Linked DNA regions of Rhizobium rhizoryzae. The protein of the gene in region 2 interacts with the protein of the main gene of each other region in a pairwise test. Links are inferred from orthologs where the notes say so. Each region holds a gene or a part of one and is shown on either strand. Other genes may lie near its edges.

Region 1 (4,772 bases), 1.3 Mb from region 2 along the record:
CATCCGGGAATCGTTCCTGTGTCTTGAGCTTGGCATCTGCCATGGCAATATCCTGTGCGGTGGTTAGCTTCACGTTGCTTGATGTGCCAGGGCAAAGCCTCACGGCTATTCCCGCCCATTCTGCGATGGAAGCATCGTCGGTAAAATCTGTCCTGCCACTCGTTGCAGCAGCCTCATGAGCGGCAAGAATCGCTTCGAAGCGAAAGCCTTGAGGCGTTTGCGCGCCATAGAGGTTTGCGCGGGGCACCGTCTCCTCAACGACGCCTGATGCATCTGCCCGCTTCAATGTGTCGGTCACCGCCATTGCGGGAAGAACGCCGGCTGCGCCCTCTGCAAGAATGTCTGCGATGGAATCGAGCAACTGATGCTCGACAAAGGGACGGGCCGCGTCGTGAATCATGACATGTGTGACGCCTGATCCCTTCAATGCATTCAAGCCGGCCAAGACGGACATCTGACGTGTCGCGCCGCCCATCACCGAGTGTATGCGGTTCGCATTGCTGAGGTCATCAATTGCTGTTGCGAACAGGTCAGTATCATCTGGATGAATGACGGTAATAATCGAGACGACCTGATGAGTTGGCTGCCACGTAAGAAATGCATTCAACGTGTGCTGAATGACGGGCAGCCCACCGATGGGCCGGTACTGCTTGGGCCCTTGCTCAGGTGCACCGGCACGCTCGCCACGGCCTGCTGCCACAATAACAACGCCAATCCTCATATTTGCCGCCCATCATACATTGATTTTAAGTTCATCCTCTGATTGACAGCGCAGAACTACAGCTTCAAATCCCGGTTTTCCAGCCTCGCGCCCATAAATGACGCATTCGCGAAAACGCTCTTGGCAAAACCTAAATCAATGAATAAAAATAGGGCAGAAATTTCCGATGCCCGAAAGATCATCAATTGAGTCCATTCAATCCTGCAGCGCCATTCTTCATCGGACCGGTCGAGATCCGGAACCGGATCGTGCTTGCTCCGATGTCGGGCGTGACGGATCTTCCGTACAGGCAACTTGCCTGGCGCTATGGCGCAGGGCTGGTGGTGACGGAAATGGTCGCGAGCCGGGAACTCGTCCATAACAAGGGTGAATCCTGGGAGAGGCTGAAAAGTACCGGCATTCGCCCACATATGGTGCAGCTGGCAGGCCGCGAGGCACACTGGATGGCCGAAGCCGCCCGGATTGTCGAGGGCGAGGGTGCTGACATCATCGATATCAATATGGGCTGTCCTGCAAAGAAGGTGACCGGTGGATATTCCGGTTCTGCCCTCATGCGGGATCCTGACCATGCACTGAGCCTCGTGGAAGCTGTGGTTCGTGCTGTTCGCGTGCCCGTCACAGTCAAGATGCGGTTGGGCTGGGATGACAATTCGCTCAACGCGCCCCTGATCGCAAAGCGAGCGCAGGACGCCGGGGTTGCAATGATTACCGTGCACGGGCGGACACGGATGCAGTTTTACGAAGGTCGTGCGGACTGGTCCGCCATTCACGCGGTTCGGGACGTTCTATCCATTCCGCTTGTGGCCAATGGCGATGTCGAGACAGCAGACGACGTGCAGAACATCGTTGCAGCATCCGGTGCGGATGCTGTCATGACTGGCCGAGGCACGCAGGGTCGTCCGTGGCATGCAGGCGTACTGGCTGGTGCTCGGGAACCTGATGTCCGCGAAAAGGCGTCGGTTGCCTGCGAACACTACGAAATGATGCTTGCGTTCTATGGGCGGGAGGCCGGTCTGCGCCATGCCCGCAAACATGTCGGCTGGTATCTCGATCGCAACACGATCGGCGTCCCGGCGGAGCTGAAAGCGAGCCTGATGACAGAGCGGGATCCCGAGCGGGTTCTCAAGGTATTGGAAGATATGATGATCAAAGGCGCGGTTCCTGCGCGTAGGGAGGCCGCATGAGCCCGCAAGCAACAGACAAACTGGCCATGGCGGTTTTGAATTCCGTTCAGAACCCGGTGATCATGGTTGACCAGGAAGGGCAGATTGCGTTCGCAAACTGGGAGGCCGAAGCTTTTTTCGGTGCCAGCGCTACGCATCTCGCCAAGAACAAAATCTCGACCTTCATTCCTTTTGGCAGCCCGCTTCTGGCGTTGATCGATCAGGTGCGGGAGCGTCGTGCGCCGGTCAACGAATATCGTGTCGATCTCTCATCCCCGCGTCTTGGCCAGGAAAAGCTGGTGGACCTGTATGTCGCGCCTGTGGTGACGGATCCGGGCTGCGTTGTCATTGTGTTTCAGGAGAGAAGCATGGCGGACAAGATCGACCGTCAGCTGACCCACCGGGCAGCGGCACGGTCTGTGACCGGCCTTGCATCCATGCTCGCGCATGAGATCAAAAACCCGCTTTCGGGCATCCGTGGCGCCGCACAGCTGCTCGAAACATCGGTCGCAGACGAAGATCGTGCGCTGACCCGATTGATCTGTGATGAGACCGATCGGATCGTTTCGCTGGTCGATCGGATGGAAGTGTTTTCGGATGAACGTCCCGTAGACCGGGTTCCGCTCAACATTCACTCCGTACTCGATCACGTAAAGGCTGTGGCGAAGGCCGGCTTCGCGCGCGATATCAAGATCAGCGAAAACTATGATCCCTCGCTTCCATCGGTCTATGCAAACCGCGATCAACTGGTGCAGGTCTTTCTCAACCTCATCAAGAATGCGGCCGAAGCGATTGGGGACCAGCAGGATGGCGAGATCATGCTGACCACCGCTTATCGGCCCGGCATTCGCCTCTCCGTCGCCGGTACGCGGGAAAAGATCTCTCTGCCACTGGAGTTCTGCGTCATCGACAACGGACCGGGCGTGCCGAGTGATCTTCTGCCCCATCTGTTCGATCCATTCATTACCACGAAAACCAACGGCTCGGGCCTCGGCCTTGCGCTGGTCGCAAAGATCATCGGCGGCCACGGCGGCATCGTCGAATGCGACAGCCAGGCGCGCCGGACGGTTTTTCGCGTACTCATGCCCATGCACAAGGGAGATGACCTTCAGGCTTGAAGGTCGCTGCTGAACACGACAGGAAGTTTGAAATGACTGCTACCATCCTTGTCGCAGATGACGATGCGGCCATCCGGACCGTATTGAACCAGGCGCTGACGCGTGCCGGTTACGATGTACGTATCACCTCGAACGCGGCCACGCTGTGGCGCTGGATTTCAGCAGGCGAGGGTGATCTGGTCGTGACCGACGTCGTCATGCCGGATGAGAACGCTTTCGATCTGCTTCCGCGCATAAAGAAGTCACGCCCTGATCTGCCCGTTCTGGTCATGAGCGCGCAGAACACATTCATGACCGCTATCAAGGCATCGGAAAAGGGCGCCTACGACTATCTTCCGAAGCCGTTCGACCTGACCGAACTTATTGCCATCATCGGGCGGGCGCTTTCCGAGCCGAAGCGCAAGCCGGCCAAGCTGGATGACGACATGCAGGACGGCATGCCGCTGGTCGGCCGCTCGGCTGCGATGCAGGAAATCTACCGCGTTCTGGCCCGCCTCATGCAGACCGATCTGACGCTGATGATTACGGGCGAGTCCGGCACTGGCAAGGAACTGGTGGCACGGGCGCTGCATGATTACGGCAAGCGGCGCAATGGCCCCTTCGTTGCCATCAACATGGCGGCGATTCCGCGAGACCTGATCGAGTCTGAACTTTTCGGACATGAAAAGGGTGCGTTCACCGGCGCGCAGAACCGCTCGACAGGTCGCTTCGAGCAGGCTGAGGGCGGAACGCTTTTCCTGGACGAAATCGGCGACATGCCCATGGACGCCCAGACGCGCCTGCTGCGCGTTCTTCAGCAGGGGGAGTACACGACGGTGGGTGGCCGGACTCCGATCCGTACCGATGTCCGGATCGTGGCCGCAACCAACAAGGATCTGAAGCAGCTCATCAATCAGGGACTGTTCCGCGAGGATCTCTACTATCGCCTTAATGTGGTGCCGCTGCGCTTGCCGCCCTTGCGGGACCGCGCTGAAGACATTCCGGATCTCGTTCGTCACTTCATGCAGCAGGCTGAAAAGCAGGGCCTTGATGGCAAGCGATTCGACACGGAGGCGCTGGATCTGATGAAAGCCTATGCGTGGCCCGGAAACGTTCGCGAACTGGAGAACCTTGTTCGCCGGTTGATGGCGCTCTATCCACAGGAAGTCATTACGCGCGAGATTATCGATACGGAGCTCAGATCCGATGTTCCTGACAGTCCGATCGAGAAAATGGGTGCGCGACCGGATAACATGACGATTGCCCAGGCGGTCGAAGAAAACATGCGGACCTATTTCGCAAGCTTTGGCGAGGCATTACCGCCGCCGGGGCTTTACGACCGCGTTTTGACAGAAATGGAATATCCGCTCATTCTTGCCGCCCTCACGGCAACGAGAGGAAACCAGATCAAGGCAGCGGATCTGCTTGGGCTCAACCGCAACACTTTGCGGAAGAAGATCCGCGAATTGGGCGTTTCGGTCTACCGCAGCTCGCGGACCGTGTAGCCGTCCTTGCCCTTCGAGCTTGACATAGGATCAGGGCTCGTTGCATTTTCGCCACAATGCGTTGCTCAATAGCAACGCAGAAGAGATCGAGTCGCATCCCGGATGCGGTCGTTTTTGCGAAATGAGCGCGTTGGTCGCTGTTTGAGTGCAGGGACTGGGATTGGGGTTAAGCATGGCAGATGCGTTGTCAGCGGCCGCGGGTGAAGAGCCAGCGGCACTGGTGCAGGACCGGCGTGCATCCTTCGCATTGCCCGGGCTTCTGCTTGCAGGCGGCGCACTCATCTGC
Region 2 (4,625 bases):
CAGGGCCAGAAGGCTTGCAAGGCCCAGAAACTGCATCATCAGATCGGCAAAGGCAGCGCCGGGAAAACCCAGAATATTGGTCGGAACATTGTCCGTCGCATAGGAAAAGCTCGGATCGGCCACGTTCCACGTCGCCATGGCTGCGACCGCCAGCGCCAGCAGGATGAAGATCACAAAACCGCAAAGGGCCAGAATCTGCCTTACGAAAAACGCGACGAGCGCATGGCGTGTTGAATGGTGCGCCATAGCTGCTGAACTGCTTCTGCTCATCGTTTTTTGCCCGAACATCCCGTTGAAGAGAGTGGGAAACCTGGCACGTGGCGGAATTCACGCGCAAAGCGGCCCTGAGTGGGAAGGGTAGCCCCGTTTGGTTAACGGGACTTTAACCAAACCTGGAAGTCGAACATTCACCACCAATAAAAAAGCCCGGCCTTGGAAGGTCGGGCAAGGTGAGCGGTAAACCGCCATGGAAGGAGGTGGAGAACCGGCGGCAAAACCGCCGGTGCAATGCTTGGAAATGTTTCGCCCGATGCTCTGGGATCAGGAGTGATAGGCGGCTTCGCCATGCGAGGCGAGATCGAGACCTTCGCGCTCTGCTTCGACCGGAACACGCAGGCCGATGACGACGTCGACGATCTTGTACAGGATCGCCGAACCGATACCCGTCCAGAGAAGCGTTACCAGAACACCCTTCAACTGAGCGAACACCTGCGTTGCCGTGCCTGCGTAAGTGGCTGCGAAGTCAGCCGTGGAGTAATCCACAATGCCTGCGCCGCCGAGAGCCGGGTTGACGAAGACGCCGGTGAGCAGCGCGCCGATGATGCCGCCGACACCGTGGATGCCGAACACGTCAGCCGTGTCGTCGTAACCGAACTTGTTCTTCACCGTCGAGCAGAAGAAGTAGCAGATCGGCGAAACGGCGAGACCCATGACGATGGCGCCCATCGGACCAACGAAACCGGCAGCAGGCGTGATGACGACGAGACCGGCAACCGCACCGGAAACAGCACCGAGCATGGAAGCTTTGCCGCGGGTCATGGCTTCAACCAGCGACCAGGAGAGAAGAGCTGCCGCTGTCGCGACGAAGGTATTGATCATGGCAAGCGCCGCGTAGGCGTTGGATTCGAGGTTCGAACCGGCATTGAAGCCGAACCAGCCAACCCACAGAAGACCAGCGCCGATCAGCGTCATGGTCATCGAGTGCGGAGCCATCATGTCCTTGCCGTAGCCGATACGCTTGCCGATCATGATGCAGCCGACGAGACCTGCAATACCGGCATTGATGTGAACGACGGTGCCGCCCGCGAAGTCGATGGCACCGAAGCCATAGATCAGGCCGGTCGGGTCCGTGTAGGCGCTCGGACCACCCCAGAACCACACCATGTGGGCGATCGGGAAGTAGATGAAGGTCAACCACAGAGCCGTGAACAGGATGACGGCGGAGAACTTGATACGCTCTGCAAAGGCGCCGACGATCAGAGCTGGCGTGATGGCCGCAAACGTCATCTGGAAGCAGACGAACACCAGTTCCGGAATAGCGACACCCTTGGTGAAGCTTTCCGCCATCGTGGTGACATCAACGCCCTTGAGGAACATCTTGGAGAAGCCGCCAACGAAAGAGTTGAGGCCGCCACCATTGGTGAAGACGAGCGAATAGCCGTAGATGACCCAGATGATCATGGCGAGTGCCGTGATCGTCGTCACCTGCATGAGAACCGACAGCATGTTCTTTGCACGAACAAGACCGCCATAAAACAGACCGAGACCCGGCACGATCATCAACAGGACCAGCAGGGCCGACACCAGCATCCAGGTGGTATCACCCTTGTTGACCGTCATGGCAGGTGCCGCAGCGGCGGCAGCGGCCGGTGCCGCATCCTGGGCAAGCGCAACGACCGGCGCGAGAAGCGCAGCCGACGCAGCCCCGAGGCGCATGAGCGTGGTTTGGAACGTGTGGAACGACATGTATAAAAACTCCCCTGGATCAGCCGTGCTTAAAGCGCTTCTGTATTGGTTTCGCCGGTACGGATGCGCACGGCCTGCTCGATCGAGTAAACAAAGATCTTGCCGTCACCGATCTGGCCCGTCTTGGCGGCCGATGCGATGGCTTCCACCGCCTTGTCGACGACATCGGACGCGACCGCGATCTCGACTTTCAGCTTTGGCAGGAAGCTGACGGCATATTCGGTGCCACGATAGATTTCGGTATGTCCCTTCTGGCGCCCGTAACCCTTCACCTCGGTTACGGTCAGGCCCTGGATGCCGACAGCCGTGAGCGCTTCGCGCACCTCATCCAGCTTGAATGGCTTGATAATGGCCATCACGATTTTCATGTGGTTTCCCATCCTTTGTTAATCGGCGAGCAGCCGAACTCTCCTGGCCGCTGGCTGAAGCGTGAGCAGCGACTGACCTATTACATTCAAGGGCCGTGCCAGATTCTCGCCACAAAAATAAGTTATTGAATTATAAAGATAAGATCGTTTTCGAGGCAGCAAAATGCAAATGAGCGCCAAATAGGCGCTCATTTAATAGGCAAATTTTCAGCTTTGCATGAAATTTATTCAGTTGCTCGTTTCCGAATCAGACCTTCCTGCGCGACCGAGGCAATCAGCTCACCGGAACGGGTAAACAACTGCCCTCGCGTCATGCCACGCGCCCCGGATGAACTGGGGCTATCCTGCGTGTACAACAGCCAGTCATCGAGCTTCGAGGGTCGGTGGAACCACATGGCATGGTCGAGGCTGGCCGCCTGGATGGACGGATCGAAAATGGTTCTTCCATGCGGATAGAGCGAAGTATCGAGCAATGTCATATCCGAGAGATAGGCAAGAACTGCCGCCTGATAATGCCGGTCATCTGGCACTTCTCCCGTCGCCCGCACCCAGATGTGCTGCTCGGGCTTCAGCTTTTCCTGCGACACATAATGCACCAACGAAACGGGACGGATCTCCACCGGACGCTTGCGGCCCCAGTATTTTTTCACAGGCTCCGGCGCATGCGCCAGGAACATCTTCTGGAACTCATCTTCAGACATCAACTGCTCTGGCTGCTTCACGTCCGGAATGGTTGCCTGATGCTCGTAGCCGGGTTCTTCCAGCTGGAAGGACGCAGACATCGCGAATATGGCCTTGCCGTGCTGGATGCCGGTAACGCGCCGCGTGGTGAAGCTGCCGCCGTCGCGCAAGCGCTCGACCTGATAGACGATCGGCACCTTGGGATCGCCCGGCAGCAGAAAATAACCGTGCAGCGAATGAACCAGTCTGTCGGCAGTGACGGTACGCTGCGCCGCCATCAGGGCCTGGGCAATGACCTGCCCGCCAAAGACACGCTGCCAGCCGATCTGCGGGCTCTCGCCCCGAAACAGGTTTTCCTCCAGCCGCTCAAGGTCCAGTGTTTCGATCAACTGATCGATTGGGGATAGATGTTCGTTTGCCTGCGGCATTTTTAACTGTCTCCAGCGGTAGGAAGCGCGTGTTCGATGATCTATATACCCATCAGACCATTCTCAAGTGCGGCAGGAGCGAACCCATGCTGGATATGCTGATTGTTGGCGGCGGATATGTTGGCCTCTCGGTTGCTGTGGCCACGAAGCAGGCGGCGCCGCATCTCAGCGTCGAAGTGATCGAGGCCGCGCCGGAAAGCGTGTGGCAGAAGGACGAGCGCGCCTCTGCCATCATTGCCGCTGCAACCCGCATGCTGGAAGTGCTGGGCGTATGGGATGAAATTCTTCCCCACTCGCAACCCATCACCAGCATGATCGTCACCGATTCGCGCACGTCCGATCCCGTTCGTCCGGTCTTCCTGACCTTCGATGGCGAAGTGGAAGAAGGCCGACCCTTTGCCCATATGGTTCCCAACGTCGAAATGGTCCGCGCCCTTCGCGGCGCCTGTGAACGGCTCGGCATCACCATCCGTCACGGTGTGTCGGCCACGGGCTTTGCTGCGGGTCCGCATTCCGCAAACCTGACGCTTTCCAATGGCGAGGTTCTGGAAACCAAGCTGGTCGTGGCCTGCGATGGCGTACGCTCCAAGCTGCGCGACATGGCGGACATCAAGACCGTTCGATGGGATTACGGCCAATCCGGCATCGTGACCACTGTCGAGCATGAGCGCCCGCATAACGGCTGCGCAGAAGAACATTTCCTGCCCTCCGGCCCCTTCGCCATTCTGCCGCTCACCGGCAATCGCTCCTCGCTGGTGTGGACCGAGCGCACGGGCGACGCCGACCGCCTCGTTGCCTCCGACGACCTGATTTTCGAAGAAGAACTGCAGCGCCGCTTCGGCCACAAGCTGGGAGCAATCACGGTGGTGGGCGGACGCAAGGCTTTCCCGCTCGGCCTCACCCTGTCGCGCGCCTTCGTCGCGCCCCGCCTTGCATTGGCAGGGGACGCAGCCCATGGCATTCACCCGATTTCCGGACAGGGCCTGAACCTTGGGTTCAAGGATGTGGCCGCTCTTGCAGAAACGATCGTCGAGGCGGACCGCCTGGGCCTCGACATCGGCGCGGTGCATATCCTGGAGCGCTACCAGTCGTGGCGTCGTTTCGATACGTTCCGTATGGGCGTGACGACCGATGTGCTGAACCGCCTGTTCTCCAACGACATTGCGCCGATCCGCATTGCCCG

Evidence for each region. The genes of interacting proteins can lie anywhere in the genome.
Region 1: the proteins of G6N80_RS12015 (region 2) and G6N80_RS18195 interact in binary tests that used the Escherichia coli proteins (3 or more experiments, as listed by UniProt). The link is inferred for Rhizobium rhizoryzae from one-to-one orthologs.

What each region holds. Positions count from the first base shown.
Region 1 is NZ_CP049250.1:2,563,277-2,568,048, forward strand. The notes cover bases 953-3,951. They hold G6N80_RS18195 (two-component system sensor histidine kinase NtrB), read left to right. Parts: upstream 953-1,901; coding sequence 1,902-3,002; downstream 3,003-3,951. Other genes in these bases: dusB (tRNA dihydrouridine synthase DusB), read left to right, coding at 953-1,905; ntrC (nitrogen regulation protein NR(I)), read left to right, coding at 3,035-3,951. Also shown: G6N80_RS18185 (bifunctional 2-C-methyl-D-erythritol 4-phosphate cytidylyltransferase/2-C-methyl-D-erythritol 2,4-cyclodiphosphate synthase), read right to left, coding at 1-721; more of dusB, read left to right, coding at 907-952; more of ntrC, read left to right, coding at 3,952-4,486; G6N80_RS18205 (sensor histidine kinase NtrY-like), read left to right, coding at 4,659-4,772.
Region 2 is NZ_CP049250.1:1,231,022-1,235,646, reverse strand. What follows is about bases 671-3,522. They hold G6N80_RS12015 (P-II family nitrogen regulator), read right to left. Parts: upstream 2,346-3,522; coding sequence 1,995-2,345; downstream 671-1,994. Other genes in these bases: tesB (acyl-CoA thioesterase II), read right to left, coding at 2,558-3,442; G6N80_RS12020 (ammonium transporter), read right to left, coding at 671-1,965. Also shown: G6N80_RS12025 (FtsK/SpoIIIE family DNA translocase), read right to left, coding at 1-270; more of G6N80_RS12020, read right to left, coding at 541-670; G6N80_RS12005 (ubiquinone biosynthesis hydroxylase), read left to right, coding at 3,529-4,625. UniProt on the Escherichia coli protein: Involved in the regulation of nitrogen metabolism. Regulates the activity of its targets by protein-protein interaction in response to the nitrogen status of the cell.